4 regions of the Streptomyces sp. NPDC091649 genome follow, and region 3 is predicted to be linked to each of the others. Evidence: riboswitches for the same ligand, from Rfam matches in the RefSeq annotation. Region 3 holds a riboswitch; each other region holds the start of a gene.

Region 1 (7,194 bases), on a different contig from region 3:
GGCCATCGCCTGGACGACCGGGAGCAGTTCGGCGGGGCTGCCGAGGAGGTCGGTCAGGTCTCCGTACGCCCGGCGCAGCGCCTCCTCGTCGGCGAGGTCGAGGCGGACCCCGCCGAGGTCGGCGCGGTGGCGCAGGTGGGGTGCGGTGGTCTTGAGCGCGACCGGGTAGCCGAGCCGGGCTGCCGCGGTGACGGCCGCCCCGGGTTCCGGGGCGGGGAGCGTGGGGCGGACGGCGATGCCGTAGCGGCCGAGCAGTTCCCGTGCCTCGTCGTGGGTGAGCGGGCGTCCGCGCGGGTCGGGGGCGGTGGCGAGCTGGGCCTCGATCAGGGCGGCGGCGCCCGGTTCGTCGATGGTGTCGTCGAGGAACTCGGGGATCTTGCCCGGCACGGCCGCCTGGCGTCGCCACTGGGCGTACTTCACGGCCTCGGCCAGGGCGCGCACCGCGCGCTCGGCCGCGGGGTAGGCGGGGATGCGGCCGGAGTCTGCCGTGATCTCGGGGCCGGTGCCCGCTTCCGGGCCGGCGCTCGCTCCGGAAGGCGTGCCCGCTTCCGGGCCGGGGGGCGAGCCGGGGCGGGCGGGTGTGGCCGGGCCGGTCGGGGGCGCGGTGTGTGCCCGGGTCCGGGCGGCGGGCGGCACGGTGCCGGGGCGCGGGGCGGCTGTGCCGGCCGCGGCGGCCAGGGCCTCGGCGAGGCCGCCGATCTCGACGTGGACGACGGCGACCGGCTTGGCCGCACCTCCGGCCGCGGCCTTGCGCAGTGCGGCGGCCAGCACCTCGCCGTCGCCGGTCTCGGCCTCGCCGTCCTCCCCCACCCAGGGGATGGCGGTGACGATCACGGCGTCGCAGGTCCCGTCCGCCAGCGCCTCGGCCAGAGCGTCGCGGAAGTCCTGCGGGGAGGCGGCGGTGGTGAGGTCGATCGGCGGGCGCGGGCGCAGCCCCTCGGCGAGGCAGGCGTCGTACGTCAGGAGGCCGAGGGACTCGGAGTTGCCGAGGATGGCGACCCGGGGGCCGGCCGGGAGCGGCTGGCCCGCCAGCAGCAGTCCGGCGTCGACCATCTCGGTCACGGTGTCGACCCGGATGACGCCGGCCTGGCGCATCAGCGCGGAGACGGTGGCGTCGGGGATGCGGCTGACGGGGACCGCGTGGCCGGGCGGGGCGGAACCGCTGTGCCGGGCGCCCTTCACCACGACGACGGGCTTCACGGCGGCGGTGCGGCGGGCGAGGCGGGTGAACTTGCGCGGGTTGCCGAGCGATTCGAGGTAGAGCAGGGCGACGTCGGTGTCCGGGTCCTCGAAGGAGTACTGGAGGAAGTCGTTGCCGGAGACATCGGCCCGGTTGCCCGCCGAGATGAACGAGGACAGCCCCGCCCCACGCCGGTGGAGACCGGAGAGCAGGGCGATGCCGATCGCGCCGGACTGGGTGAACAGGCCGATCCGGCCGCGGGCGGGCGACTCGGGGGCGAGCGAGGCGTTCAGCCGGACGGACGCGGCGGTGTTGATGATGCCGAAGGCGTTCGGGCCGATGATCCGCATGCCGTACGAGCGGGCCTGGCGGACCAGCTCGCGCTGTCGTTCGCGGCCCTCGGCGCCCCGCTCGGCGTATCCGGCGGAGAGGACGACCAGGCCCTGGACGCCGTGCTCCCCGCAGTCGGCGACGGCCTCGGGGACCCGGTGGGCGGGGACGGCGATGACCGCGAGGTCGACCTGTTCGTCGATCTCGCCGAGCGAGCGGTGGGCCGGGACGCCGTCGAGGGTGGCCGGGCCCGCGTCGAAGGCGCGGTTCACCGCGTACGTACGGCCGGTGTAGCCGGAGGCGAGGAGGTTGCGCAGGACGGTGCGGCCCACCCCGCCGGGGGTGCGGCCGGTGCCGATGACCGCGACGGAGCCGGGAGCGAGGAGGCGCTGCACCGAGCGGGCCTCGGCGCGCTGTTCCCGGCCGCGCTGGACGGCGAGGGACTTCTCGGTGGGTTCGAGGTCGAGGGTGAGGTGGACGGAGCCGTCCTCGAAACTGCGGCGCTGGGTGTAGCCGGCGTCCCGGAACACCTTGATCATTTTGTTGTTGGCGGGGAGCACCTCGGCGGCGAAGCGCCGGATGCCGCGCTCGCGGGCGACGGCGGCGATGTGTTCGAGCAGCGCCGAGGCGACGCCCCGGCCCTGGTGGGCGTCCTGGACGAGGAAGGCGACCTCGGCCTCGTCGGCGGGCGCGGAGGCGGGGCGGCCCTGTTCGTTGATGCGGTCGAAGCGGACCGTTCCGATGAACTCGCCGCCGATCGTTACCGCCAGTCCCACCCGGTCGACGTAGTCGTGATGGGTGAAGCGGTGCACGTCGCGGTCGGACAGCCGGGGGTACGGGGCGAAGAACCGGTAGTACTTCGACTCGTCGGACACCTGCTCGTAGAAGCTGACCAGTCGCTCGGCGTCGTCCGTGGTGATCGGCCTGATGCGCGCGGTGCCGCCGTCGCGGAGCACCACGTCCGCTTCCCAGTGGTCGGGGTACGCGTGATGCGGACTCTGCTCCGGCGTGGGCTCCATGGGCAAAGCCTACGGCGGTGGGCCCGGTAGCGGAGGAATCGGTGCCGGGGCAGTCTGAGGAGGCCCGAACCGGGGCAGCCGGAGCACAGGAGGGACGGGAAGGCCGGGCACAGCATCGCGCACCGCATGAGAGACTGGTCTAGACAACCGTTGATAATGTGAAGGGCAGAACCATGGCTGAGCGCCGCGTAAACGTCGGTTGGGCCGAGGGCCTGCACGCCCGCCCCGCTTCCATCTTCGTCCGTGCCGCCACGGCCTCCGGCGTCCCCGTGACGATCGCCAAGGCCGACGGCAACCCGGTGAACGCCGCCTCCATGCTCGCCGTGCTCGGTCTGGGCGCGCAGGGCGGCGAGGAGATCGTGCTCGCGTCCGACGCGGACGACGCCGAGGCCGCTCTGGACCGGCTGGCGAAGCTGGTCGCCGAGGGCCTGGAAGAGCTCCCCGAGACCGTTTGATCCACGCGAATCCGGCCCGGCCGGATTCAGCGAGTGCGAGAGCCGTGACCCTCTGGGGATCACGGCTCTTTCGCTTTCCGAAAGGAGCACCTGACCGAGAGGAGCGACGCTCCGATAATGCGGTGGCAGCACGAATAGCGCCCCGCGATTACCTCTCTCTTTGTACGGCTCTCGTGTTAATGGCGGGCACCCGCGGTGTTTACGGCATGTTGCGAAGCGCTCACGCGGGGAGCGGGCGCGGTCCGCCGGCCCGGCGGGCCCGGGCAGCGCAGCCGGAGGGCCGCGGTGGCGCGTTCCGCGTGCTGGGCGGTCAGCGCCCTCGCCCGCTCCGCGTCGCCGCGCGCCACGGCGTCCAGGATCGCGCCGCGCTCGGCCCAGGCGTCGGCCGGGCGGGCCGGCGGTTCGACCGCGTACATCCAGGCGATCTTGTACCGGAGCTGGGTGAGCAGTGCGATGAGTCCGGGACTGCCGCTGGCCTGGGCGAGGGTCTCGTGGAACCAGCCGCCCAGCGGGCGCAGATCCTCGCCGTCGTGCCGGCGGGCCCGCTCCCGCCCCAGCCTGACCAGGCCCCGGAGCACCTTGAGGTGGGCTTCCGTGCGGCGCTGGGCGGCGCGTGCGGCGGCCAGCGGTTCCAGGAGCATCCGCATCTCCAGGAGGTCGGCGGCTTCGTGGACGGTGGGCTCGGCGACACAGGCGCCGGCGTGTCTGCGGGTGACCACGAAGCCCTCGGACTCCAGCGTGCGCAGGGCCTCGCGGACCGGGACGCGGGAGACTCCGTAACGGCGGGCCAGCAGCTCCTCGGTCAGGCGGCCGCCGCGCTCGTGGATACCGGAGACGATGTCGTCACGGATTGCCGTGCATACCGAGTGCGCGGGAATGCGCATGTCCGAACCTCCGCCTTGATCTCCGCGAAACGCGGCCCGACGTATGTTCCGTGACTCTATTGCAATCAGCGGGAATTTCCGATGGCAGGCCGGAATCCATGGATATCTCCGGCCCCCGAATTGCCGAAGGCCCCGGCGGTCACCGGGGCCTTCGGGCGGAGTCGCGCGGGGCGGGTCAGACGTTCAGACCGTGGGAGCGCAGATAGCCGACGGGGTCCATGTCGGAGCCGTAGTCGGGGGTGGTGCGGGCCTCGAAGTGCAGGTGCGGGCCGGTGGAGTTGCCGGTGGACCCGGAGAGGCCGATCCGCTGGCCGGAGGAGACGCTCTGGCCGACGGAGACGCCGATCGAGGAGAGGTGGCCGTACTGGGTGTACGTGCCGTCCGCCATCCGGAGCACGATGTTGTTGCCGTACGCGCCGCCCCAGCCGGCCTCGACGACCGTGCCGGCGCCGACCGCGACGACGGAGCTGCCCGAGGAGGCCATGAAGTCCACGCCGGAGTGGCTGCCGGAGGACCAGAGCGAACCGCCGGTCCTGTAGCCGGTGGTGACGTGGGAGCCGGCGACCGGGAGGTGGAAGGCGTTCAGCCGGGCGCGCTCGGCGGCGCGGGCCGCCCGGGCCTTCTCCTCGCGGACCTCCTTGGCGCGGGCCTCGGCCTTGCGCTGGGCCTCCGCCTTCGCCTTGGCCTTGGCGGCCTTCGCGCGGGCCTCCGCCGCGGCCTCGGCCTTCGCCTCGGCGATCGCGTCGGCCTGCCGCTTCTGGGCCTGGGCCTGTGCGTCGATCTGGTCGGCGAGGGTGGCGTCGAGGGCGACGGCCTGGGTGAGGCCGGTGTCGGCGACCCGGGCGGCCTCGGTGTCCGCGGCGAGGGCCGGGGAGGCAAGCGAGCCGATGACTCCGGTGGTGGCCAGGGCCGCGATGCCGGCGGCCTGGGCGCTCCGGCGCGTGAGGCGGCTCGGGGCACGGTGCTTCCCGGTGGCACGGGTGAACGCCATGGAGGGGCTGATCCTTTCCTTCCTTCTCGCCTACCGGGTTAGCTGACGGGTTCGGAGCAGGAAGGTCTCCTACGGATCCCCGCGCCGGTCTCGCGGCACGGGCCTCCGATTCACCCCAGGGACTGCGTGGGTCCCCGGCTCCCCAGGCTCGCGCCTGACGGGGACTCGGCGATGACTGCCCGGGGCCGCGGCTGCGGCATACGGGTGACGGACAGCCGGGCCGACGCTAGGCGGGTGGACTTCCCAGCACCAAACGGGTCAGGGGGTTTGTCGCACATCCCACAGGGCAGACAGGGAACCTCTCCCCCAAAAGGTGCGAAGTCGACGAATCTCCCAAAATGTCAGAACCCCGACGAAACTTCGCTCGTCGGGGTCCTGTTCGTGGTGGTGTGTCAGCCGGTGACGACGGACACCTCTCCGATGCCGAGCGCCCGCACGGGCTCCTCGATCTGCGCGGCGTCGCCCACGAGAACCGTGACCAGCCGGTCGACCGGGAAGGCGCTGACCACCGCGGCCGTCGCCTCCACGGTGCCCGTCTCGGCGAGCCGGGCGTACAGGTGGGCCTGGTAGTCGTCGGGGAGGTGCTGCTCGACCTGATCGGCCAGCGTGCTCGCGACGGAGGCGGCGGTCTCGAACTTCAGCGGGGCGACGCCCACCAGGTTCTGCACGGCCGTCTCGCGTTCGGCGTCGGTCAGCCCCTCGGCGGCCAGTGTCCGCAGGACCTTCCAGAGGTCGTCCAGCGCCGGTCCGGTGGACTCCGTGTCCACCGATCCGCTGATCGCGAGCATGGCCGCGCCGCCCGAGTCGGGACCGCTGGAGCGCAGCACCTGGGCGAAGGCCCGCACCCCGTAGGTGTAACCCTTCTCCTCGCGCAGCACCCGGTCCAGCCGGGAGGTGAGCGTGCCTCCCAGGCAGTACGTGCCGAGCACCTGGGCGGGCCACACGCGCTCGTGCCGGTCCGCGCCGATCCGGCCGATCAGCAGCTGGGTCTGGACCGCGCCGGGCCGGTCCACGATGACCACGCGGCCGGTGTCGTCCGCGGTGATGGGCGGCACCGGCCGGGCCCGGCCCGCGTCGCCCGACCAGTCGCCGAGGGTCTCCGCCAGCAGGGCGTCCAGGTCGATGCCGGTCAGGTCGCCGACGATCACGGCCGTCGCGGTGGACGGACGGACATGGGCGTCGAAGAAGGCGCGCACGGCGGCCGCGTCGATCCGCCGGACCGTCTCCTCGGTGCCCAGGCGCGGGCGGGACATCCGGGCGGTGGCCGGGAACAGCTCCTTGGAGAGCTGCTTGGCGGCGCGCCGGGAGGGGTTGGCCTGCTCGTGCGGGATCTCGTCGAGGCGGTTGCCGACGAGGCGCTCGATCTCGCTCCCGTCGAAGGCCGGGGCCCGCAGCGCCTCGGCGACCAGGCCCAGCGCCTTGGCCAGCCGGGAGGCCGGGACCTCCAGGGAGACCCGGACACCGGGGTGGTCGGCGTGCGCGTCGAGCGTGGCGCCGCAACGCTCCAGCTCGGCGGCGAACTCCTCGGCGCTGTGCTTGTCGGTGCCCTCGGAAAGCGCCCGCGACATGATCGTGGCCACGCCGTCCAGGCCCTCGGGCTCGGCCTCCAGCGGCGCGTCCAGGAAGATCTCCACCGCGACGACCTGCTGGCCGGGGCGGTGGCAGCGCAGCACGGTCAGTCCGTTGGGCAGGGCGCCGCGCTCGGGCGCCGGGAAGGCCCAGGGACGGGCCGAGCCGGGCGTGGGCTGCGGGTGGTACTCCATGGCTACTCCAGTCACGGCGGCGTCGCTCACTTGTCCGCCCCCTCGTGCGCGGCGGTGCCCTCGGCGCCCGCCGTGCCCTCATCGGACTCGTCGGCCTCGTCGGCCGGCTCGATGGGCTCGTACACCAGCACCGCCCGGTTGTCGGGGCGCAGGGCGGCCTCGGCCGCCGCGCGCACCTCCTCCGCGGTGACGTCCAGGACGCGGCCCACGGCGCTCAGGGCGAGCTGCGGGTCGCCGAACAGCACCGCGTAGCGGCACAGTTCGTCGGCACGGCCCGCGACCGTGCCGAGCCGGTCCAGCCACTCGCGCTCCAACTGCGCCTGGGCCCGCTCCATTTCCTCGGGGGTCGGTCCCTCGGCGGCGAACCGGGCCAGCTCCTCGTCGACCGCGGCCTCGATCTGCTCCACCTCGACCCCGCCGGACGTCTTCACGTCCAGCCAGCCCAGCGACGGAGCCCCGGCGAGCCGCAGCAGCCCGAACCCGGCGGCCACCGCCGTACGGTCGCGGCGGACCAGGCGGTTGTGCAGCCGGGAGGACTCACCGCCGCCGAGCACGGTGAGCGCCAGATCGGC
Region 2 (7,194 bases), on a different contig from region 3:
AGGGGCCGCTCGGCTCGGTGCTGCCCGGGATGTTCCAGGAGAGCCACTGGGAGCCGGGGTTCGGGGTCGCCTCGCCCACCTCGTTCGAGGAGCAGGTGGCGAGGGCGGAGGAGGTCGTCGCGGCGCTCCCCCGGGAGCAGCGGCTGTTCCTCTTCGTCAACGTGTCCGCACTGCATCAGCCGAACTGGTTCCATCTGCCCGGGGCGACGCGCGAGGCGGGCGACTCCCGCGCCACGCACGCGGCCGCCCTGGAGTACGTCGACCGGCACATCGGCCGGCTCTTCACCGCCGCGAGCAGCCGGCGGCGGTGCTTCGCCGTCGTCTGCTCCGACCACGGCACCGCCTACGGCGACGACGGCTACACCGGTCACCGGCTCGGCCACCCGGCCGTCTGGACCGTCCCGTACGCGCACTTCTTCCTCGAACCACCCGCACCGCTCGAACCGGGGGCCACTCGATGACCATCACCGTCGCCACGGAAGCGGCCGCCGCCGGGCTCCCCGCCGTACGGCCGTACGAGAGCTACGTCTACGCCTATCCGCACAAGACGGCCTACCGGCCGCTGGAGGACCGCCCGTCGCTGCGGTCGCTGTGGGCGGCGGAGCCCAAGGACGCGCTCTCCCTCTATACGCACATACCGTTCTGCGAGGTCCGCTGCGGCTTCTGCAACCTCTTCACCCGGATCGGCGCGCCCGACGAGCTGACGACGCGCTACCTGGACGCGCTGGAGAGACAGGCCGTGGCCGCCCGGGACGCGCTGGGCGACGAGGCGTCGGTGCGGTTCGCCGCGGTGGCGTTCGGCGGCGGCACACCGACGTTCCTGACCGCCGGGGAGCTGGAGCGGCTCTGCGACATCGCGGAGAAGCGGATGGGCGCCGAACTCCGCTCGGTGCCGCTGTCGGTGGAGACGTCCCCGTCCACGGCGACGGCCGACCGGCTGGCGGTGCTGGCCGACCGGGGCACGACGAGGATCAGCATCGGTGTGCAGAGTTTCGTGGACGAGGAGGCGCGGGCGGCGGTCCGGCCGCAGCGCCGCGCCGATGTGGAGGCGGCGCTCGGCCGCATCCGCGAGGCCGAGATCCCGCTGCTGAACATCGACCTGATCTACGGCATCGACGGCCAGACCGAGCGCAGTTGGCTCGCCTCGCTGGACGCGGCGCTGGCCTGGCGGCCGGAGGAGCTGTATCTGTATCCGCTGTACGTCCGCCCGCTCACCGGTCTGCACCGGCTCGGCGCGGCGGCCGGGTCGGAGGCCGGCGCGGAGGCGGAGGCCCTGGAGCAGACGGCCTGGGACGAGCAGCGGCTGCGGCTGTACGCGGTGGGGCGGGACCACCTGCTGGAGCACGGCTACGAGCAGGTGTCGATGCGCATGTTCCGGCGGGCCGACGCCCCTCGGGAGCAGGAGGGCCCCGGGGACTACGCCTGTCAGACCGACGGCATGATCGGCCTGGGCTGCGGGGCCCGTTCGTACACGGGCGCCCTGCACTACTCCTTCGACTACGCGGTGGACATGCGGGAGATCCGGTCGATCATCGACCGCTTCACCGCTGCGGAGGACTTCTCGCGGGCCGAGGCCGGCCGGTACGTCGACGTGGACGAGGCGCGACGGCGGCACCTGCTGCAGTCGCTGCTCCAGGCGGCGGGGATGCCGGTCGCGGACTACCGGGCGCGGTTCGGGACGGACCCGGTCGCGGACTTCCCGGCCGAGCTGGCGGGGTTCGCCGCCCGGGGCTGGCTGGACACGTCGGCGCCGGACGGTCTGCTGCGGCTGTCCCCCTCGGGCCTCGCCCACTCCGACGCGCTGGGTCCCACGCTGTTCTCCCCCGGGGTGCGGGCCGCGATGGCCGCGTACGAGCGGAAGTGACCGGGCCGTGGACCTGACCCTTCTCTACCGGGGGCCACTGGCCTCCTGCGACTACGACTGTCCGTACTGCCCGTTCGCGAAGCGGCGGGACAGCCAGGCACAGCTCACGGCGGACCGGGCGGCGCTGGAGCGGTTCACCGGCTGGGCGGCCGCGCAGACCGGCGACCGGCTGTCCGTGCTGTTCACCCCCTGGGGCGAAGGGCTGGTGCGCTCCTGGTACCGGCGGGCGCTGACGGAGCTGTCGCATCTGCCGCACATCGGCCGGGTGGCGATCCAGACCAATCTGAGCTGCCGCACCGGCTGGCTGGCGGACGCCGATCCGGAGCGGCTCGCGCTCTGGTGCACCTACCACCCGGGGCAGACTCCGTACGAGCGGTTCCTCGGCCGGTGCCGTGAGCTGTCAGCTCTCGGCGTCCGCTACAGCGTCGGGGTGGTGGGCTTCGACGCGCATCTGGAGGAGGCGCGTCGGCTGCGGTCGGCGCTGCCGCGGGACATCTATCTCTGGGTGAACGCGGCGGAGGGGCACACCTACACCGACGACGAGGCGGCGCGGTGGACGGAGCTGGACCCGCTGTTCCCCTACAGCCGTGATCCGCACCTTTCGGCGGGGCTGCCGTGCCGGACGGGCGAGTCGGTGATCTCGGTGGACGGCGACGGCACGGTGCGGCGCTGTCACTTCGTCAAGGCGGAGCTGGGCAATCTCTACGACGGCAGCTACCGCCGGGCGCTCGGCCCGCGGGCCTGCCCGCTCGCCGTGTGCGACTGCCACATCGGTTACGTGCATCTGGAGACGCTGCCGTTGTACGACGTGTTCGCCGGCGGTGTCCTGGAGCGGATACCGGCCGGTTCCGGTGCGGCCGGTTCCGGAGCGCACGCGCCGGACGGGCTCGTGGTGCCGGGCCCGTCCCGGCGTGCGCTTCCCCTCCTGGAGTCCTGACCGCTGCGGCCGCTACAGCGGCAGCAGGTCGGGGCGCTTGGCCTCGACGTGGTCGCCGGAGGACTCTCCGCGCAGCCGTCGTCCGATCCACGGCACCAGGTAGTCGCGGGCCCACTGGATGTTGTCGCGCCGTGCGTCGATCGGCCGGCGCTGAGCCTGCGGCGGCCAGGGCTGGTCGGGGTCGGCGGGCACGTCGTGGCCGAGGACCTGGGCGGCGCGCAGCGCGACGCGGGTGTGGCCCTCCGGTGAGAGGTGCAGCCGGTCGCTGTCCCACGCGCGCCGGTCCTGGACGGAGCGGAGCGACCACAGGTCGAGCACGGGGCAGTGGTAGCGGTCGGCGATGGCCCGCAGATGGACGTTGTACGTGGCGATCTTGCCGCGCATGTGGCGCAGCACCGGGACGCCCCGGGTGTCGAAGCCGGTGGTGACCATGACCGTGCCGACGGAGTTGCTCAGGTCGGCGACCGCCCGCTCGAAGCGCTCGGCGAGATCGTCCGGATCGGTGCCGGGCCGGATGATGTCGTTGCCGCCCGCACAGAAGCTGACCAGGTCGGGGGCCAGTTCCTTGGCGCGTGGGATCTGCTCCTCGACGATCTGGTCGAGGAGTCGTCCTCGTACGGCGAGATTGGCGTAGCGGAAGTCCCCGTGCGGGGAGTCCTCGGGGTCGGCCGCCGCGTCGGGGGCCGGGAGCCGGTCGGCGAGGAGGACCGCGAAGCGGTCCGCCCAGCCGACGAAGGTCCCGTCGGGGCCCGGGTCGCCGACGCCCTCGGTGAAACTGTCGCCAATCGCCGCGTACGACCCGATGATGTGCTGCTGGTTGTTTCTCGAATCGTCTGCCACAAGCACGTATCATGCATCGTCCGATGTGACCTACGCGACCGTAATACAGGGTTGACGGGTGGTGAGATAGACCACCCGGTCAGTTTTTGGTAAAGCCGGAATAAAGAGAGGGCGGTGCGCCCTCGCGCACCGCCCCTCGGGTACTTCTCGCTGCCGCTCGGCTCAGACGGAGACGCCGTGCTGACGCAGGTACGCGATCGGGTCGACGTCCGAGCCGTAGCCCGGACCGGTGCGGACCTCGAAGTGCAGGTGCGGGCCGGTGGAGTTGCCGGTGGAGCCGGAGAGGCCGATCTGCTGGCCGCCGGTGACGGTCTGGCCGACGGAGACGTTGAGCGAGGACTGGTGGGCGTACTGGGAGTACATGCCGTCCTCGTGCTGGATGACGACCTCGTTGCCGTACGAACCGCTCCAGCCGGCCGAGACCACGGTGCCCGGTCCGATGGAGAGGACGGGGGTGCCGGAGGCGGCCCGGAAGTCCGAGCCGGTGTGGTAGCCGCTGGACCAGCTGGCGCCGGAAGCGCGGTACTGGGTGGTGACGTTGGCACTGGCCAGCGGGGCCGACCAGCCGGAGCCGGTGGCTTCGGAGGAGCCGGCCGGAGCCGGGTCGCCGGAGCCCTCGGAGTCGTCGGCGGAGACGGTGTCCGCCTTCGGGGCCTTCTTCGGGGCGGCCTTCGGGGCCGGTTCGACCTTCTTCGGGGCGGCCTCGGGAGCCGCGGACTTCTCGGCCGGGGCGGAGCCCTTGGCGCCGAGGGTCAGCTTCATCCCCGGGTGGATCAGGCTGGGGTTCTCGCCGACGGTCGAGCGGTTGTCCTCGTACAGCTTCTCCCATCCGCCCTTGAGCCGGTGCTCCGCCGCGATCTTCGAGAGGTAGTCGCCGGAGACGACGGAGTACGTCTTCGGAGCGGCCTTCGACGTGGCGGGAGCGGTCGCCGGTGCGGTGTGCGCGGCGACGACCGAGGCGGCGGCGGGCTTCGAGGCCGGAGCGGCCTGGTCCGCGGCGTTCGCCGCGGTGGCGCCGATCAACGGGAGGGCGAGTACGGCCCCGCCGGCCCCGGCGGCGAGGACGCCGCGGGAGATCGGGCCGGACTTCGGACGGCGGTGCTTACCCTGTGCGGGCATGGGGAAGTTCCTCTCCGGCGCCTGCGAGGTGAGCTGTCGGGTTCGGGCTGGAGATGCCCGGTCGCGTTGCGGCGACTTCACCCCGAGCCGGTCCGGATCTCTCCGGATCGGCGGCTTACCTGGTTCCCCCGCTCCTGCCACGCGTGAGTGGGTTGGGTACGAATTCCGGGCGGCGGCAGGATTAGGCGGTCCGTCCGGATTGACGGTGACCGTAAACCGGTCAGGACGAGTGGAACAAGCCATCGGTTGCCCACCGGAATCATCGATTCGATATCGCTCCGGATTTCCGGTCACACTCCGTGGATTGCGGATCTTGGGTTTCCGTACGGACAACGGGAATCCCCCGGCGCGGCCTCGCCACGGTCCGTCACGGATATGATCCCGCTCACCTCGCGAATCCCATCTCACCCATTAGCGGGGCATGTTCTGCGAAATACACCAATACGGACACGCCGTGAGCGCCACCCCTGACGCCCGGTCAGCCCGGCCTCCCGGTTCCCCGTGCTGGCGTGCGTGACCGTGATGATTTTCTGTCGAATCGATGTCGTATCGTCACGGGAGCGCCCTCGCCGGCGAGCCGCGCCGGCGCCAGAGACCCCAGGAGCCCCCGTGACGCAGCAGGTGCCGCAGGTCCCGCCGACAGAGACCGTGCTGACCGGAGTCCGCAACTTCCGCGACGTGGGCGGGCTGCCCACGACGGACGGGCGGCGCACCGCCTTCGGGCGGCTCTACCGCAGCGGCCATCTGGCGCACGCCACCGCCGAGGACGCGGCGTTCCTCGCCGGGCTCGGGCTGCACACGGTCTTCGACTTCCGCAATTCCGCCGATCACCTGCTCGACGGGTACGACATCGAACTCGACGGCGTCCGGAATGTCAGCATTCCCCTCACGGACCCGGCCGACGGCGCGGAGTTCTGGCGGCTGGTGCGCGACGGGAGCATCGAACAGCTGCGCTCCATCCTGGCGGGCGACCAGGGCAGCGAGCGGATGATCCGCATGTACCGCTCGACGATCCTGGACCGCACCGCCGAGCACAGCCGGGTGCTGCACGCGCTGGCCGATGACAGCGTCCCGGCCCTGATGCACTGCGCCGCCGGCAAGGACCGGGCCGGCCTCTCGATCGCGGTCACCCTCCTGGCGGTCGGCGTCGAGCCGGAGGCGATCGAGGAGGACTACCTCAAGTCCAACGACCTCCACCGCCGGTACAAGGTCAAGCGCGCCGACACCTCGGAGGCGGGAATGTCCTCCGAGGTGATGGAGCTGCTGAACCCGCTGTTCGGAGCGGAGTCCGCCTATCTCGCGGCGGCGTTCGCGGCCATCGAGGAGAACTGGGGAACGACCGACCGCTATCTGGCCGAGGGGCTGAAGGTGTCCCCCGAGACCCGGCAGCGGCTGCGCGAACGCCTGCTCGACCAGGGCTGACCCGGTCGGCGGTCCGCCCGGAGGGGTTCGGTCACTTGCTCCCGGCCACCACGAAGAGCAGGTAGAGGAAGCCCGCGATGATGTGGCCCGCCACGAGATACGCGAAGAGCCGGATGATGACGCCGCGCGGCATCCGCTTCTCCTGCGGGTCCTCGTTCGCGCGGCGGCCGGGGCCCAGCGGGTCATAGTGTTCGGAATCGGACATGACGGTCCTCTCTGTCGGCCTCACGGCCGGTGGAGCGAAGGATGGAGTCGGCGGGGACGGCCGGTCAGCGCGCGTGGAGGGCGTTGCCGAGGCACAGCTCGGCGGCGGGACTCTGCAGCAGGGAGTGGACGAAGAGCAGCTCCGCGCCACAGCGGTCGACGGCCGCGATCCGGTGCGGGGTGAGCGAGTCGAAGTGGGCGCTGTCGCCGGGTTCGAGGTCGTGGACGGTGTCGCCGAGCGCGATCCGCAGCCGCCCCTCCAGGACGTACAGCCACTCCTCGCCGGGGTGGACCCGGACCAGGTCGCCCTGGGCCCCGTAGGGAACACGCACCCGCAGCGCCTGCATCGCGCGGCCGGATCCGCCGGCCTGCCGGTACATCCAGCCGTCGGCCTCGGTCCCCTCGAAACCGCCGCCGCGGACGATCGCGTCCCGTTCGGGCGGCTGCTCGCCGAGCAGCTCGGAGACCGTCGTACCGTAGATCCGGGCGAGCCCCAGCAGCATCGGCAGCGAGGGCTGCCTGCGGCCGGTCTCCAGGCGCGAGAGATGGGCCGGGGAGAGCCCCGCCCGGCGCGCGGCGGTCTCCAGCGTGAGACTGCGGTCACGGCGCAGGTCGCGCAGGCGGGGTGCGACGCCGGGGAGCTCGTCCGGCACCCCTTCGTCCGGAGGCTTCATGCCTCCATTGGGCCAGGATCTTTCCTCTGAGGCAAATAAATTGCCTCAGAGGCAAAGTCCCGTCCAGGGCCGGTCAGCGGTTGGCGACGGCCTGCTTGACCAGCGTCCGGCCGAAGTCCCACATCAGTCCGCCG
Region 3 (7,194 bases):
ACGTCGAGCAGCTCGTCGTCGGAGGTCGCCAGTACGGCGAGCGCTTCTTCGCGGGTCGGCAGTTCGCGCCGCAGCCCCTTGTCCACCAGCGTGTTCAGCAGGTCCATGAAAGATGATCCTGGCGTACGGCACCGCCTCCAGCCAAGGAGGAACCAGACAGGAGACCCGGGCGAGGGTGTGTGTATTGCCACACCCTGACCTGCTGCGCGCCCCGCTAGGGTCTGTTGGCTGCCTACAAAAGGGACCGTTCGCACCGGACCGTCCGCGAGCCGCCCGCCTACTCAAGGGACCGCCCCATGTCCTTCGCCCCGTTCGACTGGATCGACGCCGAGGCCCGCGGCCGGGCCGCCGCCGGACTCGTACGCACCCTGCGTCCGCGCGGTGCCGAGCCGGAGCTGCTGGACCTCGCGAGCAACGACTACCTGGGTCTCACGCGGCACCCGGAGGTGATCGCCGCCGCGGCCGCCGCCGCCCATCGCTGGGGGGCCGGGGCGACGGGGTCCCGGCTGGTCACCGGCTCCACCGTCCTGCACGCCGAACTCGAACGGGAACTGGCCGCGTTCTGCGGGTTCGAGGCGGCCCTCGTGCTCTCCTCCGGGTACGCGGCCAATCTCGCCGCGCTGACCGCGCTGTCCGGGCGCGGCTCTCTCATCGTCTCCGACGCCGGCAACCACGCCTCGATCGTGGACGGCTGCCGGCTCTCCCGCGCCGGGACCGCCGTCGTGCCGCACGCCGACCCGGAGGCGGTCGCCAAGGCGCTGGGGGCGCACGACGGGCGGGCCCTGGCGGTCACCGACTCGGTCTTCTCCGTCGACGGGGACGCCGCCCCGCTTCCCGCTCTGGCGGAGGTATGCCGTGCCGCGAACGCGGCCCTGCTGGTCGACGACGCCCATGGCCTCGGAGTCCTGGGCGACGGCGGCCGCGGCGCACTCGCCGGGGCCCGGCTGGCGGGCGGCGACGGGATCGTGGCCACGCTCACCCTGTCCAAGTCCCTGGGCAGCCAGGGCGGAGCGGTCCTGGGATCCGCCCGGGTCATCGACCACCTGGTCAACACGGCCCGTACGTTCATCTTCGACACCGGACTCGCCCCGGCGGCGGCCGGCGGCGCGCTCGGCGCCCTCGGAGTCCTGCGCCGGGAACCCGAACGGGCGGCCCGCGCCCGGAACGTGGCCACCGCGCTGTACACGCGGCTCACCGCGGCCGGGCTGAGGGCGGTCCGGCCCGACGCGGCCGTCGTCTCCGTCCGGGCGCCCTCGGCGGACGCGGCGGTGCGCTGGGCGGCCGACTGCCGCGCGGCCGGAATGGCGGTGGGCTGCTTCCGCCCGCCGTCGGTACCGGACGGCGTCTCCCGGCTGCGCCTGACCGCCCGGGCCGACCTGACCGAGGAGCAGATCACGGCCGCGGTGGCCACGGTCCTCGCCACCGCTCCCCGGCAGGCGGACGCACCGGTCAGCTGACGGGGCGCGGACCGGCCCCGTGCGGACCGAGCCCGGCCACGAATGTGCTCCAGGCCGCCAGGGAGAAGCGCAGTGGCGGCCGGTCCACGTCCTTCGCATCGCGTACGGCGAGGAGCGTGCCGCCGAACCGCGCGGTCTCCACGCAGTTGTTCATCCCGGTCGAGTGGCTGCTGCGCTTCCACCGCGGACCGGACGGCGGCGGCACCGAGGTCGGTGCGACGGTCGGCGTGTCGGACGATGTGACGGTCGGTGCGGGACGGTCGGGCATGGTGCCCCCTCGGGCAGTCGGACGGGCCGGTTTCCCCTGGCCGCGGCTGATAGCGGTGATGAGGTCCAGCGAGCGCTCGGGCGACAGCGCGTGCGCCTGCAAGGTACGGAAGGCCGAGCTGTACGCCTCAAGGTCTTCTTTCCGCTCCAGATAGAGGCTACTCGTCAAGTGGTCAAGAACGACCACGTCCAGATCAGAAATGTTCGGAAAGGAGAAAATAACGAAAGGTCCAGTGAGCCCGACGTAGCCGCCGACCGAGAACGGCAGTAACTGAAGCTGCACGTGCGGGAGTTGGGACACCTGGCGCAAGTGCTGCAACTGATCCCGCATCACCTCCGGCCCGCCCACCTCACGATGGAGCACCGCCTCGTCCAGCACGGCGGTGAACCGAAGCGGCGGACTCGTGCGCAGCACCCGCTGGCGGGTCAGCCGCACCTCGACGAGGGAGTCGAGCCGGCCGGCCGGCAAGCCGTCCAGCGAGGCCCGGGTCACGGCCCGCGCGTATCCGGCGGTCTGGAGCAGTCCCGGCACCACCGAGGTCTCCAGCGTCCGGACCGTACTGGCCTGGGACTCCAGACTGATGAAGTCGCGGTACTGCGGTGGGATCAACCCGCGGTAGGCGTGCCACCAGCCCGAACCGCCGCCGCCGGCCGACCCGGCGAGCACCTCGAACAAGGAACGCAACTGGGTGTCGCGCACCGCGTAGGCATCCAGCAGCCGTGACACATCGGCGGGTGTCACCCCGCTCGCGCCCGTCTCGATGCGGCTCACCTTCGACTGGTGCCAGCCGAGCAGCCGCGCTGCTTCCCGGCTGGTCAGCCCGGAGGACTGGCGCAGGCTCCGCAGCTCCTCACCGAGCTTGCGCCGCCGGACGACAGGGCCGTTCGGCATGCCGGTCTCCTTCTGCTGTCGGGAAGGGCCGGTCCGTCATCGGACCGGCCCGCGGAGGGGTCAGTGTGCCGTCTGTCCACGCCGTACGAGCCCCGAATTCACCGCTTCGAGCGACAGATATATGCATATCTTGGCCGAACGCCGTTACAGGGAGCTGCATCAATGGCAATCTGGCGCGAAGCACCATCCTGGCCGAACGCCCGTCGGCCGGGGCTCGAAAGGGACGGCGTCGCCATGGCAGACCATCAGGAAGCAACCGTCACTCTGCCGAGCGATCCGGTCTCGGTCTCCTCGGCCCGCAGATATGTGGCCAGGGCCCTGTCCCAGTGGGGCCTGCCGGATGACACCGAGTTCGCGGACACCGTCCGGCTGATCATCTCGGAGCTGGCGACCAACGCCGTCCAACACACGTTCGGCCAGTCGCCCACCTTCACCGTGGACCTGCGCCTCGAACGCGACGAGGAACTGTACATCGGCGTCACGGACAGTCACCCCCGATGGCCCCAGAGGCTGCCCGCGGCCGTGCGGCAGGACAACGGCCGGGGCATGGTCATCATCCGGGCGCTGGCCAAGGAGCGCGGCGGACGGCTCCAGGTCACCCCGACGGCGGAGGGCGGTAAGACGGTCTGGATCGCGCTTCCGTGGGCGCTCCCGCTCCAGGGCTGAAGAGCGCGTGCGCAGCGCGGACGGAGGCGAGATCGTCTCCGCCGTCCCTCTCGCGCCGAATCGCGCGTGCGCAGCGCAAACGCCGGAAGACGTCACAGGTCCGGGGACCCCGGGCAGGGAGGGCCGCCCAGGTCGGGGCCGGCCCTCCCTGCCCGGGGGTCGCCCCGGAGGCCAGCGGTGGCCGCAGGCCCGGGGCCTGCCGCGGGCCCGCCGGTCGGCCGTAGGCTCCGGGCCGCCCCGCAGGCTTCGGGGCGGCCCCGCCGGGCGGATCACCCCGCCGGGAGCCGGTTCGCCGCCGGGGCCGTGCCTCCGCGGCCGAATCCGCCGCGCAGCAGCGCGAGCAGCGTCGCCGCGGCGGCGGTCGACCGCTCGCCCCGGTGTACGACCGAGATGGTCCGGCGGAACGACGCGGGCTCCAGCCGCCGTACCGACAGCGGGGCCGCCGCCATCGAGGCGACCATCTCCGGCACCACGGCCACGCCCAGGCCCGCGCTGACCAGCGCGCACACCAGCGCGTACCCGGGCGACTCGCAGACCACCGCGGGGGTCGCCCCGGCGTCGGCGAGCGCCTTCTCGACCCCGCGCCGGGGCGGATGCGTGGGGGCGCTGCTGATCAGCGGCCGCCCCGCCAGTTCGCTGACCGCCAGCCGCCCGGTGCCCTCGGCGAGCCGATGGCCCACCGAGGTGACCAGCACCAGCTCCTCGACCAGCAGGGGTTCCACGAGAACACCCACGGGCGGCGGGCCGGCCGTCGCCGGCTCGTAGGCGTGGGTCAGGGCGAGGTCCACATCGCCCGCGGCCACCGCGGCGACCCCGCCGGGCGGTTCGTAGTCGGCGACGGCCAGTTCCACTTCCGGATGAGCCCGCCGGAACGCGCTCAGGACCGGTGGCAGCAGATGGATCCCGGCCGTCGTGAACGTGCCCACCCGCAGCCGGCCGCCCGAGAGCCCCGCCAGGCGCGCCAGCTCGTGCCGTGCCTGGTCGAGTTCGTCCAGGACCCGTCGGGCCCGGCCCGCCAGCAGTTCGCCCGCAGCCGTCAGCCGCGCACCGCGATGGTGGCGCACGAGCAGCGCCGCTCCCGCCTCCCGCTCCAGTTTCGCCAGCTGCTGGGAGAGGGCGGGCGCGGTGTAGCCCAGTCGGGCGGCGGCCCGGGTGATCGATCCGGCCTCAGCGACCGCCACGAGGGCCGCGAGGCGTGTCGGGTCGTACATGAAGCGTTCCTTTAGGCAGACCCAGAAGATTGCAAGTACACGCTAAAGGCTCCGCCGGTCCAAGGTGGACCTCATGGACGCACAACTGATCGCCTTCACGGGGGTCGCCGCTGGCATGGTCGCGCTGCCCGGCGCCGATTTCACCGTCGTCGTACGCAACGCCCTGGCCTCCCGTACCGCCGGCCTGGCCAGCGCGCTCGGCGTCGCCGGAGGGCTGCTGGTGCACACAGGGCTCGCGGTCGCCGGGCTCGCCGCGGTGCTGGTGACGATGCCGGTGCTCTTCCGCGGCGTCCAGCTGCTCGGCGGCGCGTACGTGTTGTACCTCGGGATCAGCGCGCTGTACGCCATCCGCCGCCGCCCGTCGGCGGGCGGTCCGGGTACGACCTCCGCCACGGAGGAGGGCGTACCGGAGCGGCCCGCACCCGGGGAGTTCGGACGTGCCCTGCGCCAGGGATTCCTGACGAACGCGCTCAATCCGAAGGCCCCGGTCCTCTTCCTCAGCCTGTTGCCGCAGTTCGTGCCACACGGGCAGCCGCCACTGCCCCGGACCCTGCTGCTCGCCGCCCTGGTGGTGGCGCTGGCGCTGATCTGGTTCCCGGCCGTCGTGCTGCTCGTGGACCGGCTGGGCCGGTGGCTGCGCCGGCCGCGTACCGCCCGGGCCATCGAGGGCGGCAGCGGCGTGGCGCTCACCGGTCTGGGACTCGCACTGGTCACCGGCCCGCTGCTGCGCTGAGGACGCTGCGGGCGCCCCCGGAGGCCGGGGCGTGCACGGCGGGCCCGGTCGTCCACGGCGGCCCGGAAAGGGCCCGGGCCGCCCGCACGAAAGAGCGTCCGGCCGGTGGGTCAGCGGACCCGCCCGTACCGGACGCTCTTGGACCAGATTTTCGCCAGTCGCACCACGTCCCCCGACTTGGGGGAGTGCCAGATCTTCCCGGCACCGGCGTAGATGCCCACGTGGTAGACGCCGCGCCCCGAATGGAAGAAGACGAGATCGCCGCGTTTGCGCTGTGACTTCGCGATATGACGGGTCTTGTTGTATTGCTGCTGCGCCGTGCGGGGAAGCTTCTTCCCCGCTCTCTTGAACGAGTAGAGCGTCAGCCCCGAACAGTCGAAGCGGCTGGGGCCGGCCGCCCCGTACTTGTAGGGAGCGCCCTTCTTCGACGCGGCGATCTTCAGGGCCTTGGCCGAGTGGGTGGCGGCCTCGGCGTCGTTCACCAGGCCGGGTGCCAGCATCGTGGACGTCAGGGCCAGGGTGAGTGCCGAGGCCGTGCCGACCCGGGCGAACAGAGACGGGACATGAACCTGCGCAGACATGCGCAACCCTTCGTCAGCCGCCTGTGAAGGATGACCTGTCGGGTTCGGGCTGGCGAAGTTGCCCGGCCGCGTCGCGGCTTCACCCCGAGGGCTTCCCGGTCTCCCGGTCGGCCCGTTGTGCTCGGGTCCTCCACTCCTGCCGATCCACTTCTGTCGACCAGTCATCCGGGCGGCGGCAGGACTCGGCGTCCGCCCGGACCGCCCCGCCGCGGTGGCGGGGGCTTGTCGTCCCACGGATCTTGACTCACTCCGAGCCGGATTTCCGAGCCGAAACAGGGGTTTGTGAGTCTCCTCACCACTGACCCATTCAGGTGGACAGGCCGGATTCGTGCTCGGAGACGAGCCGGACGCACCCGCTCGCACCAGCGAAGAAAGGGCGCATTTCGAGTACGGCCCGCGTGCTGAACGCAAGTTGAGCCGTCGCTCGCGCGAGTGATCGCCTACGCCGAACGAGCGAGCGAAATCGGGCACGGGGCCGGGCGTGTCGTGGGCGGGGGCGACGCGCACACTCGCGTATGGCGCGTCCCTCCCGCGGAGCCGGTCAGTTCCCGGGCGGCGGCATCGCTACCCGGCCCGCCCTGCGCTCCCCGTCCAGGACGCGCAGGGCCCGCGCCAGGGTGGCGGCGTGGACCCGCGACTCGCCCCGCTCGTGCATCAGGGCCAGGGCGTCGCGCAGGGCCGCCGCCCCGGAGGCCAGGGCCTGGGCCGCCCGCAGCGCGCTGTAGGTGTCGCTGCCGCGGGCCGGGTTGATCCGGCCCACCTGGTCGAGCACGGCCAGATAGCAGTCGACGAACTCGCCTTCGGCGCGGGTCAGTGCGGGCAGGGGCGGGAGTTCGGTCAGCTCCATCGGCGTTTCACCTCGCGTCGTACGGCGGCCCGGAGAGTCAGCGGTTTTCCACGACGTGGTCGATCAGCCCGTAGGCGAGGGCGGCGTGTGCGTCGAGGATGGTGTCGCGCTCGATGTCGGCGGCGATCTGCTCGGCGGTCCGGCCGGTGTCCCGGACCAGCATGGCCGCGAACATCTCGCGGGTGCGCACCAGTTCGCGCGCATGGATCTCCAGGTCGGACGGCTGGCCCCGCATCGGCTCCTCCATCGCGGGCTGCTGGATGACTACCCGCGCGCCGGGCAGCGCATGTCGGCGTCCCTTCGCCCCGGCCGCGAGCAGGGCCGCCGCGTAGGAACCCGCCTGCCCCAGGCAGAAGGTCTCCACCTCGCAGGTCAGGAACCGCACGGTGTCGTAGACCGCCGCCATCGCCTGGAACGAGCCGCCGGGAGAGTTGATGTAGAGCGACAGGGGCCGGTCCGGATCGGCGTGTTCCAGATACATGAACTGGGCGATGAGGTCGCTCGCCGCGATGTCGTCGATCGGGGTTCCGAGGAAGACGA
Region 4 (7,194 bases), on a different contig from region 3:
CCGCCGCAGCCGGGTCACGACCGGCCAGCAGGAGGCCCTGGAGCGCCTGTGGCCGACGTGGGGCCTGGACATCGACGGACAGCGCGTCCTGGACCTGGCCGAGATGTTCGACGGCCTGCCCGTCGTCCTGGAGATCGGCTTCGGCATGGGCGAGGCCACCGCGCAGATGGCGGCCGACGACCCGGGCACCGGCATCCTCGCGGTCGACGTCCACACCCCCGGCCAGGGCAATCTGCTGGGCCTCGCGGACAAGGCGGGCTCGACCAACGTACGAGTGGCCAACGGCGACGCGGTCATCCTGCTGCGCGAGATGCTCCCCCCGGAGTCGCTCGACGGCCTGCGCGTCTACTTCCCCGACCCGTGGCCCAAGGCCCGGCACCACAAGCGGCGCCTGATCCAGCCCGATTTCCTGGACCTGGTGGCCCCGGTGCTGAAGCCCGGCGCCGTCGTCCACTGCGCGACCGACTGGGAGCCGTACGCCGAGCAGATGCTGGAGGTGCTCACCGCGCACCCCCGCTTCGAGAACACCGCGCCCGGCGGCGGGTACGCCCCGCGCCCCGCGTTCCGGCCGCTCACCCGCTTCGAGGGGCAGGGCCTGGACAAGGGGCACGTCGTCCACGACCTGCTGTTCGCCCGCGTCTGACCCACCACGCGCAGCCGCTTCCCGGCCGGATGCGCCGTCGCCGGATGTCAGTGCTCGTCGTTAGGGTCGAGTGGTGTCCGACCCCTCCGTGCAGCCTCAGCAGGCGCGACCCGCCGTCCCGGTTCTTCACGAGCGGCGGCTCGACGAGGTCCTGGGCGCCGCGGCGGAGCGCGGCGGCGGGCGCTACCGGCCGCACCGCGTCGGCATGGTGTGGCGCAGCAAGGTGTTCCGCGCCGGAGCCGTGATCCTGACGCTGGTCCTGTGCGGGCTGGTGATCCTGGCCCTCGTCCGGGAGCAGACCGGCCCGGAGGGCTTCCTCGTCGGCCTGGGTCTGGCGGTGCTCCCTGTGCCGCTCCTGATGGCGGCGTTCCGCTGGCTCGACCGGGTCGAGCCGGGGCCCTGGCGGAATCTCCTGTTCTCCTTCGCCTGGGGCGCGTGCGCCGCCGCGCTCGTCGCGATCATCGCCAACTCGTTCGCGACGCGCTGGATAGCCACCGCGACGGCCGACCCGGCGAGCGCCGACACCCTGGGAGCGACGGTGATCGCCCCCGTGGTCGAGGAGAGCGCCAAGGCCGCGGCCGTGCTGCTGATCTTCCTGTTCCGCAGACGGGAGTTCAGCGGGGTGGTGGACGGCGTCGTCGTCGCCGGCTTCACCGCGACGGGTTTCGCGTTCACCGAGAACATCCTGTATCTGGGCAACGCCTTCGGTGAGGACCAGCAGCTCGGCAGCACCGGATTCGCCTCGGTGACGGCCGGGACCTTCTTCGTGCGGATCGTCATGTCACCGTTCGCGCACCCCCTGTTCACGGTCCTCACCGGCCTCGGCTTCGGCTTCGCGGCGATCAGCGCCCGCCGCCACCGGGCCCGCCGGATCGCCCTGCCGGTGCTGGGGCTGATCCTGGCGATGGGTCTGCACGCCCTGTGGAACGGCTCGTCGGCCTTCGGCCCGTACGGCTTCTACGCGGTGTACGGCATCGTCATGGTCCCGGCGTTCGGCCTGGTGACCTGGCTGGCGATCTGGTCGCGCCAGCGGGAGCTGCGCACCCTGGCCGCCGAGCTGCCCGTGTACGCGGCGGCCGGCTGGCTCTCCCCGGCCGAGCCGGCGGCGCTCTCCTCCATGCGGGCCCGGGGCATGGCCCGCGACCTGGCCCGCCACTGGCAGCCGGACCGGACCCGGGGCCGGGCGGCGGCTCGCGCGGTCGCGGAGTACGAGTCGTTCGCGACCTCCCTGGCGGGTCTGCGCCGCCGCGCCCGCCACGGCGCGGTCGGCGCGGACTTCGGCGCGCGCGAGCGGGAGCTGCTGCACCATCTCTGGCGGCGCCGGGAGGTCGCGGCCCCGGCCCTCGACCACGCGGCCCGCCTGTTGTCCCGTCCGGGCGCCCACCGCCACGGCCACCCCGTGCCGCCGCCGTACGGAAACGGGCGCCCGTACGGCTCCGGGCCCGCGCCCGGACAGCCGTACGGACAGCCCTTCGGGTACGGATACGGCCGGCCGTCCCCGTACTCGTCCCCGTACGACCGGGCTGCCGGTCGGGCCCCTGGCACACCGCCCGGCCCAGGCCCCTTCCCTCCGGCCCAGCCGTACGGCGAGCCGTACCGCTCCCGGACAGACCGGCAGCCCTGACGTCGGGGGGTGTGCGTCAGGGCTGCCGGGGTTTCGGGGGCGGCGGGTGCTCGCCGGAAGCCGTCCGCCCGCAGGGCGCCGGCCGGGGAGCGGAGGGCTCAGACCTTGAGGCCCTTGCTGTTCAGCCAGGCCATCGGGTCCATCGCCGAACCGCCCGCGGTGCGGACCTCCAGGTGGAGGTGGACCCCGGTCACGTTGCCGCTGTCGCCCATGCGGCCGATGGTCTGGCCGGTGGTGACCTTCTGGCCCACGGAGACCTCGATGGAGGACTGGTGGGCGTACCAGATCTCCGTGCCGTCTTCGAGCTGGAGCACCGTGCGGTAGCCGTACGAACCGGAGTAGCCGGCCGACGTGATCGTGCCGCTGTGCACGGCCTTGAGCGGCGCACCGGCCGACCCGGCGAAGTCGAGGCCGGTGTGCTGGCCGGAGGACCAGAGCGCGCCGGACTGACCGTAGGTCGAGGTGATCGTGTACGAGAAGGTGGGCAGGGAGAAGCTGGCGGCCAGCTTGGCGAGCCGCTCCTCCTCCTTCTTCTTCTTCGCAGCTTCCTCCGCCGCCTTCTTCTCGGCGGCGGCCTTGGCCTCGGCCTCGTCCTGCTGCTGCTTGGCCTCGGCGGCGGCGCTCTCGGCCGCGGCCTTCTCGGCGGCGGCCTTGGCCTCGGCGTCGGCGCTGGCCTGCTGCTGCTCGGCCTGCTGGAGGATCCGGGCGCGCAGCGCCTCGCCGGCGTCGGTGCCCTGCTTGGCCTCGGCGGTGGTGAGTCCGGCGGTGGTGAGCGGCGCGGACGCGGCGACCGGGACGGGCTCCGCGTCGTCGGACATGAGTGACCCGACGCCGGGAAGGGACTTGGCGTCGGGGAGGTTGTCCGCGATGGAATCGGGAAGAGAGATGGAGACCGGCGCCTTGTCCTGCGCGGTGGCCATGCCGCCCGCACCGACGGCCGCTATGACGCCGACCCCGAGGACGGTGGAGCTACGGGCGAGACCACGCTGCTTGGCCACGCGGTGCTTGCCGCGCACGGGCCGGATGGACTCCGCGGTGGGGTTCCATTCCTCCCAGGTGCGCTCCTCGCCGCCGAGGGTGTCGGTACCGAAGGGTGACGGGGCCTCGGGGGCAGGCTTGTTGGACGCCACGTGGGCGCACTCCTTTCCTTCCTTCTCGCCTACCGGGTTAGCTGACGGGTTCGGAGCAGGAAGGTCTCCTACGGGCCCCTCCGCCTCTCACGAGACGCAGGCGTCCGATTCACCCCATGTAGGTGGTTCCCCGGTTCCCTTGCGGAATTCGGCGCTCGCGCGCGGCGCCGTCTCTGACGACGGCTGTGACGACCGCGCTGCGTTATCGAACGTTAATAGACGCACGGGCCCGATTCCAAGCTGTTCCTGTTGATCATTAACGAACAGGGCAGGGATGTACGGGTCACAAGCGGGCGGAAACGGGCGACTTGACCGACACTCAGTCGCATGTCTTTTTCTGATGGTGTGTCAATCGTTATGCGCAGTGGTGTCCTTCGGTCACGCACCGTGTCATCGCCCGGTGCGGCCGGCCCGCGCCATGGAGCGGGGCCGTCGTCGACCGCGGTATCAGCCGGCGTCGTCGGCCCGGCCCACGATCTTCACCGTCGTCCGGCGGGCGGGCTGCCCCTCCGCGGGCCGGGCGACCGCGATCAGCGCCATGTCGTCCGTGGTCCGGCCCCCGGTGTGCAGCCGTACGTCGTCGGTCAGCGCGGACAGCAGCTCCTCCGGCCCCGGGAAGATCCTGCCGAGCAGGCGGGCCGCCGGGTCGTAGAAGACGCCGTTCGGGTCCCGGGCCTCGGACAGGCCGTCCGTGAACGCGAGGAGCGTCGCACCGGCGGGCATCGACCACTCGTCGGCCCGGTCCGGCCACACCCCCAGGTCCATCCCCAGCGGCAGGGCGGGCACCGAGGGCGCCAGCACCTCCAGCGCGCCGTCCGCGTACAGCAGGATCGGCTCGGGGTGACCGCGGTTCACGATCCGGAGCGAGGCGGAGCCGGGCGGGATCTCGGCCAGCACGGCGGTGATGAACCCCTCCATGGCGTCCAGCCCGTACCGCCGCGTCCCCTCCCGTGCCAGCGCCCGCTCCAGCCGCTGCGCGACGCCCTCCAGTGAACGCTCCTGCTCGGCCGCCTCCCGGAACGCCCCGATGATCACCGCCACCGCCTCGACCGCTCCCAGCCCCTTGCCGCGCACGTCGCCGACCACCACGCGTACGCCGTACGGAGTGTCCGCGACGGCGAACAGGTCGCCGCCCACGAACTCGTCCGCCTGCGCCGCCTCGTACCGCGCCGCCACCTGGAGCCCGCCGATCCGCTCGGCCGGGGTCGGCAGCACCGCCCGCATGGCGGTCTCCGCGATGACCCGGGCCGAGGCCAGCTGCTCGTTGCCGCGCCGTACGACCCCGTTGATCAGCACGGCCAGCGCCGAGGCGGTGAGCACCGTGAGCATCTCGATGACCGGGACGACCTGGGTGGACGTACCGTCGGAGAGCCGCATCGCGATGACGGACACCAGCGCGGCGATCCCCGTGCGGACGGTCCTGGACAGCGAGAAGAACGGCGCCGCGATCAGCGGGGCCGCGACGAAGAGCGGGACCGCGGTGAAGTTGGCCGGGGCCAGCGAGTCGAAGAGCAGCCCGCCGATGATCAGCAGGGCCGGCATCATCCGGACGAACCGTCGCGATCCCCGGCCACCGGGCGTCACGTCGTGCTCCGGGGAGCCGAACACCGCACGGCCCACGGCGTCGACGCTCCCCGCCGTGCCACTACGCCGTCTCTCGGCCATCCCCACCTGTGCACTCCTGCCCGGTCCACCCACGGCTGCGGACGGTACCGCGCCCCGCCCAGGCTTCCCGGAGCCGCGCCGAGCGGCGACTCCGCATCGGCCGAATAGGGGGAAGCGGCCGGAGCCCCGGTCTTCGTGGTCAGCCGGAGAGCCGGGTTCCGCGCAGACCGTCCGCGTGTCCGCACGAAGGCGGCGGCGCCGTCCCCGTAGCGATCGTAGTTCTTTCCGGAGCGTGGGCCGGTGGCCTGGCCGAGCGATCCCCGCACCGGACCTCCGGCACCCGGAAACGACTCGGGCCCGGCACGCTGTGCGTGCCGGGCCCGAGTCTTCAGTAGCGGGGACAGGATTTGAACCTGCGACCTCTGGGTTATGAGCCCAGCGAGCTACCGAGCTGCTCCACCCCGCGTCGGTAAACACAACTCTACGCCATCCGAGCGGCCGCTCCGACCACATTCCCGCCGCCCCCGCTCGGGCCCCCGCACGAGGCGGGCGCGGGCCGCGGCCACCGGACCGTCCTGCCGCATCACGAGGTCCGGCAGGACGCGTTCGCGGGACCGTACGCTTCCGGGGCGCGTTCCACGCCTGTCCGACCGGGCGTGCGGAAGCCCTGTCCGGCCCGAACTCGCGGACGCGGAGTCGTGCGCGACGGGCGCGGGCCCTCTGCCGGCCCACTGTGATCAGTCGGACTGCTCAACCGTGCTGTGCGGCGGCAGCGCCCCCGCGCCGCCACATCTCGTAGTGCCCACATTCCGCCGCGACCTCGGCTGCCGCCTGAGCCGCGGTGAAGAAGTCGTCGACCACCGGCGAGACGCGCGATGCCGCCACCGCGAGGCACACCTGATCGGGCGCCAGATCGGAGACGGGCACATAGGCGACGTCGGATGCGAGTAGAACACGGTCGCCGAACGGGCCAGGAACGAGATGCCCCTGCCGGCCGCGACGTGCTCGAGCGTCTCGTCCACCCCGCGCGCGCGGTGAGCATTCCCGCGGACGAACTGATGGTGCCGGGGTGCTTCGGGTTCCTCGCGAACATCGTCACGCAGAACTACCCGTCGTCCAGCCTCATCACCCGCCAGACCCTCGGCTGGGAACCTGACCGGCCCAGCCTGCTCACCGACCTGGACAACGGCCACTACTTCCCCGCCGGAGCCTCGGCCGGCGACAGCGATGTGGCGACGCTGGAGAAGTTCGTGACCCGCATGCGGTCCGGTGACCTGAGCGGGGCCCTGGAGATGGTCGACGAGGAGGCGGTCTGGCAGGAGGCCGAGACCCTGCCGTGGTCAGGCAGTGGCGAGGACCCGACGGGTTCGTCCGACTGGAAGACGCGATCAGCGCTTGGGCGGAGCGGAGATGATCGTGCGGGACTACGCCGTGGTGGAAGCAGGCGAGGTGGTGGAGCTGCGGCTCGACCTGGAATTCGTCTCCCGAGAGAGCGGGCGCCGGCTGCCGATGGAGGTGGTGGAGCACTACACGGTGCGTGAGGGCAGGATCCACGGCGCGAACGCCTTCTACAAGGACACCCAGGCGGTCAACGACCTGGTCAAGCACGGCTGACTCCCGCAACGCCCCGCACGGGTCGCGCGGAGGGTGCTCGGCGCCGAGGCGGTGCTCGCCCGAGAGCTCACGGTCGTACGGAAGCGGGCTTCAACGACGCCGACCACCTGGTGTGTTCAGCCGGCCTCGGCATCTCCGAGCGGGGTGTGCGGTATGCGGTCGTGCGGATTGCCGTCCTCACCGTGCGGTGCCGGCCACCGCGACGCGGCAGCCGTGAACCAACCGCCCAGGCGCACAAGGGTCACTGCGCTGCGGAGCCGTAGGCGGCGTCCGCACGGTCACGGAACCCTCCGCCGCTGCGCGATCACCCGGCCATCTCACCGGCTCAAGCGGTTCGACCCGGCGCCCTGAACGACGTCACTCGCTCCCGCCCATGCGCCCGAACGACGAAGTGCCCCGACCGGTCAGACCCGGTCGGGGCACTTCCGCAGGTCAGAGGGTTGCCCCTGCTCTGCTGTCGGTAGGCCGTGTGGGACTCGAACCCACAACCAACGGATTAAAAGTCCGCTGCTCTGACCAATTGAGCTAACGGCCCTCGACGGATCACCCCACGAGCATAGCCCGCCCGGCCCCGGCAG

The links. Region 3 has a riboswitch for cyclic di-AMP ahead of ACIQMU_RS23510 (C40 family peptidase). Riboswitches for the same ligand answer to the same signal wherever they lie in the genome.
Region 1: another riboswitch for cyclic di-AMP. It lies ahead of ACIQMU_RS17835 (M23 family metallopeptidase); the one in region 3 lies ahead of ACIQMU_RS23510 (C40 family peptidase).
Region 2: another riboswitch for cyclic di-AMP. It lies ahead of ACIQMU_RS08580 (peptidoglycan DD-metalloendopeptidase family protein); the one in region 3 lies ahead of ACIQMU_RS23510 (C40 family peptidase).
Region 4: another riboswitch for cyclic di-AMP. It lies ahead of ACIQMU_RS11735 (M23 family metallopeptidase); the one in region 3 lies ahead of ACIQMU_RS23510 (C40 family peptidase).

Annotation. Positions count from the first base shown of each region.
Region 1 covers NZ_JBIVTR010000009.1:172,628-179,821, forward strand. The annotation lists gene ACIQMU_RS17820 (GNAT family N-acetyltransferase) at 1-2,529, opposite strand, end outside; gene ACIQMU_RS17825 (HPr family phosphocarrier protein) at 2,703-2,984, shown strand; gene ACIQMU_RS17830 (GntR family transcriptional regulator) at 3,161-3,868, opposite strand; gene ACIQMU_RS17835 (M23 family metallopeptidase) at 4,044-4,859, opposite strand; cyclic di-AMP (ydaO/yuaA leader) riboswitch at 4,873-5,040, opposite strand; gene ACIQMU_RS17840 (pitrilysin family protein) at 5,252-6,622, opposite strand; gene ACIQMU_RS17845 (pitrilysin family protein) at 6,649-7,194, opposite strand, start outside.
Region 2 covers NZ_JBIVTR010000003.1:245,380-252,573, reverse strand. The annotation lists gene ACIQMU_RS08600 (STM4013/SEN3800 family hydrolase) at 1-461, shown strand, start outside; gene ACIQMU_RS08595 (STM4012 family radical SAM protein) at 458-1,864, shown strand; gene ACIQMU_RS08590 (STM4011 family radical SAM protein) at 1,872-2,801, shown strand; gene ACIQMU_RS08585 (SGNH/GDSL hydrolase family protein) at 2,814-3,641, opposite strand; gene ACIQMU_RS08580 (peptidoglycan DD-metalloendopeptidase family protein) at 3,804-4,760, opposite strand; cyclic di-AMP (ydaO/yuaA leader) riboswitch at 4,766-4,924, opposite strand; gene ACIQMU_RS08575 (tyrosine-protein phosphatase) at 5,370-6,182, shown strand; gene ACIQMU_RS08570 (DUF6126 family protein) at 6,214-6,387, opposite strand; gene ACIQMU_RS08565 (helix-turn-helix domain-containing protein) at 6,452-7,060, opposite strand; gene ACIQMU_RS08560 (aspartate aminotransferase family protein) at 7,134-7,194, opposite strand, start outside.
Region 3 covers NZ_JBIVTR010000015.1:67,086-74,279, reverse strand. The annotation lists gene bioB (biotin synthase BioB) at 1-107, opposite strand, end outside; gene ACIQMU_RS23540 (8-amino-7-oxononanoate synthase) at 297-1,457, shown strand; partial or broken gene ACIQMU_RS23535 (DUF397 domain-containing protein) at 1,450-1,629, opposite strand; partial or broken gene ACIQMU_RS23530 (helix-turn-helix domain-containing protein) at 1,768-2,616, opposite strand; gene ACIQMU_RS23525 (ATP-binding protein) at 2,851-3,282, shown strand; gene ACIQMU_RS23520 (LysR family transcriptional regulator) at 3,552-4,493, opposite strand; gene ACIQMU_RS23515 (LysE family translocator) at 4,567-5,226, shown strand; gene ACIQMU_RS23510 (C40 family peptidase) at 5,337-5,807, opposite strand; cyclic di-AMP (ydaO/yuaA leader) riboswitch at 5,811-5,973, opposite strand; gene ACIQMU_RS23505 (hypothetical protein) at 6,349-6,654, opposite strand; gene ACIQMU_RS23500 (ATP-dependent Clp protease proteolytic subunit) at 6,692-7,194, opposite strand, start outside.
Region 4 covers NZ_JBIVTR010000005.1:16,137-23,330, forward strand. The annotation lists gene trmB (tRNA (guanosine(46)-N7)-methyltransferase TrmB) at 1-643, shown strand, start outside; gene ACIQMU_RS11730 (PrsW family intramembrane metalloprotease) at 717-2,267, shown strand; gene ACIQMU_RS11735 (M23 family metallopeptidase) at 2,366-3,397, opposite strand; cyclic di-AMP (ydaO/yuaA leader) riboswitch at 3,409-3,561, opposite strand; gene ACIQMU_RS11740 (PP2C family protein-serine/threonine phosphatase) at 3,845-5,062, opposite strand; tRNA gene ACIQMU_RS11745 (tRNA-Met) at 5,395-5,468, opposite strand; gene ACIQMU_RS11750 (hypothetical protein) at 5,753-5,887, opposite strand; gene ACIQMU_RS11755 (hypothetical protein) at 6,413-6,616, shown strand; tRNA gene ACIQMU_RS11760 (tRNA-Lys) at 7,078-7,151, opposite strand.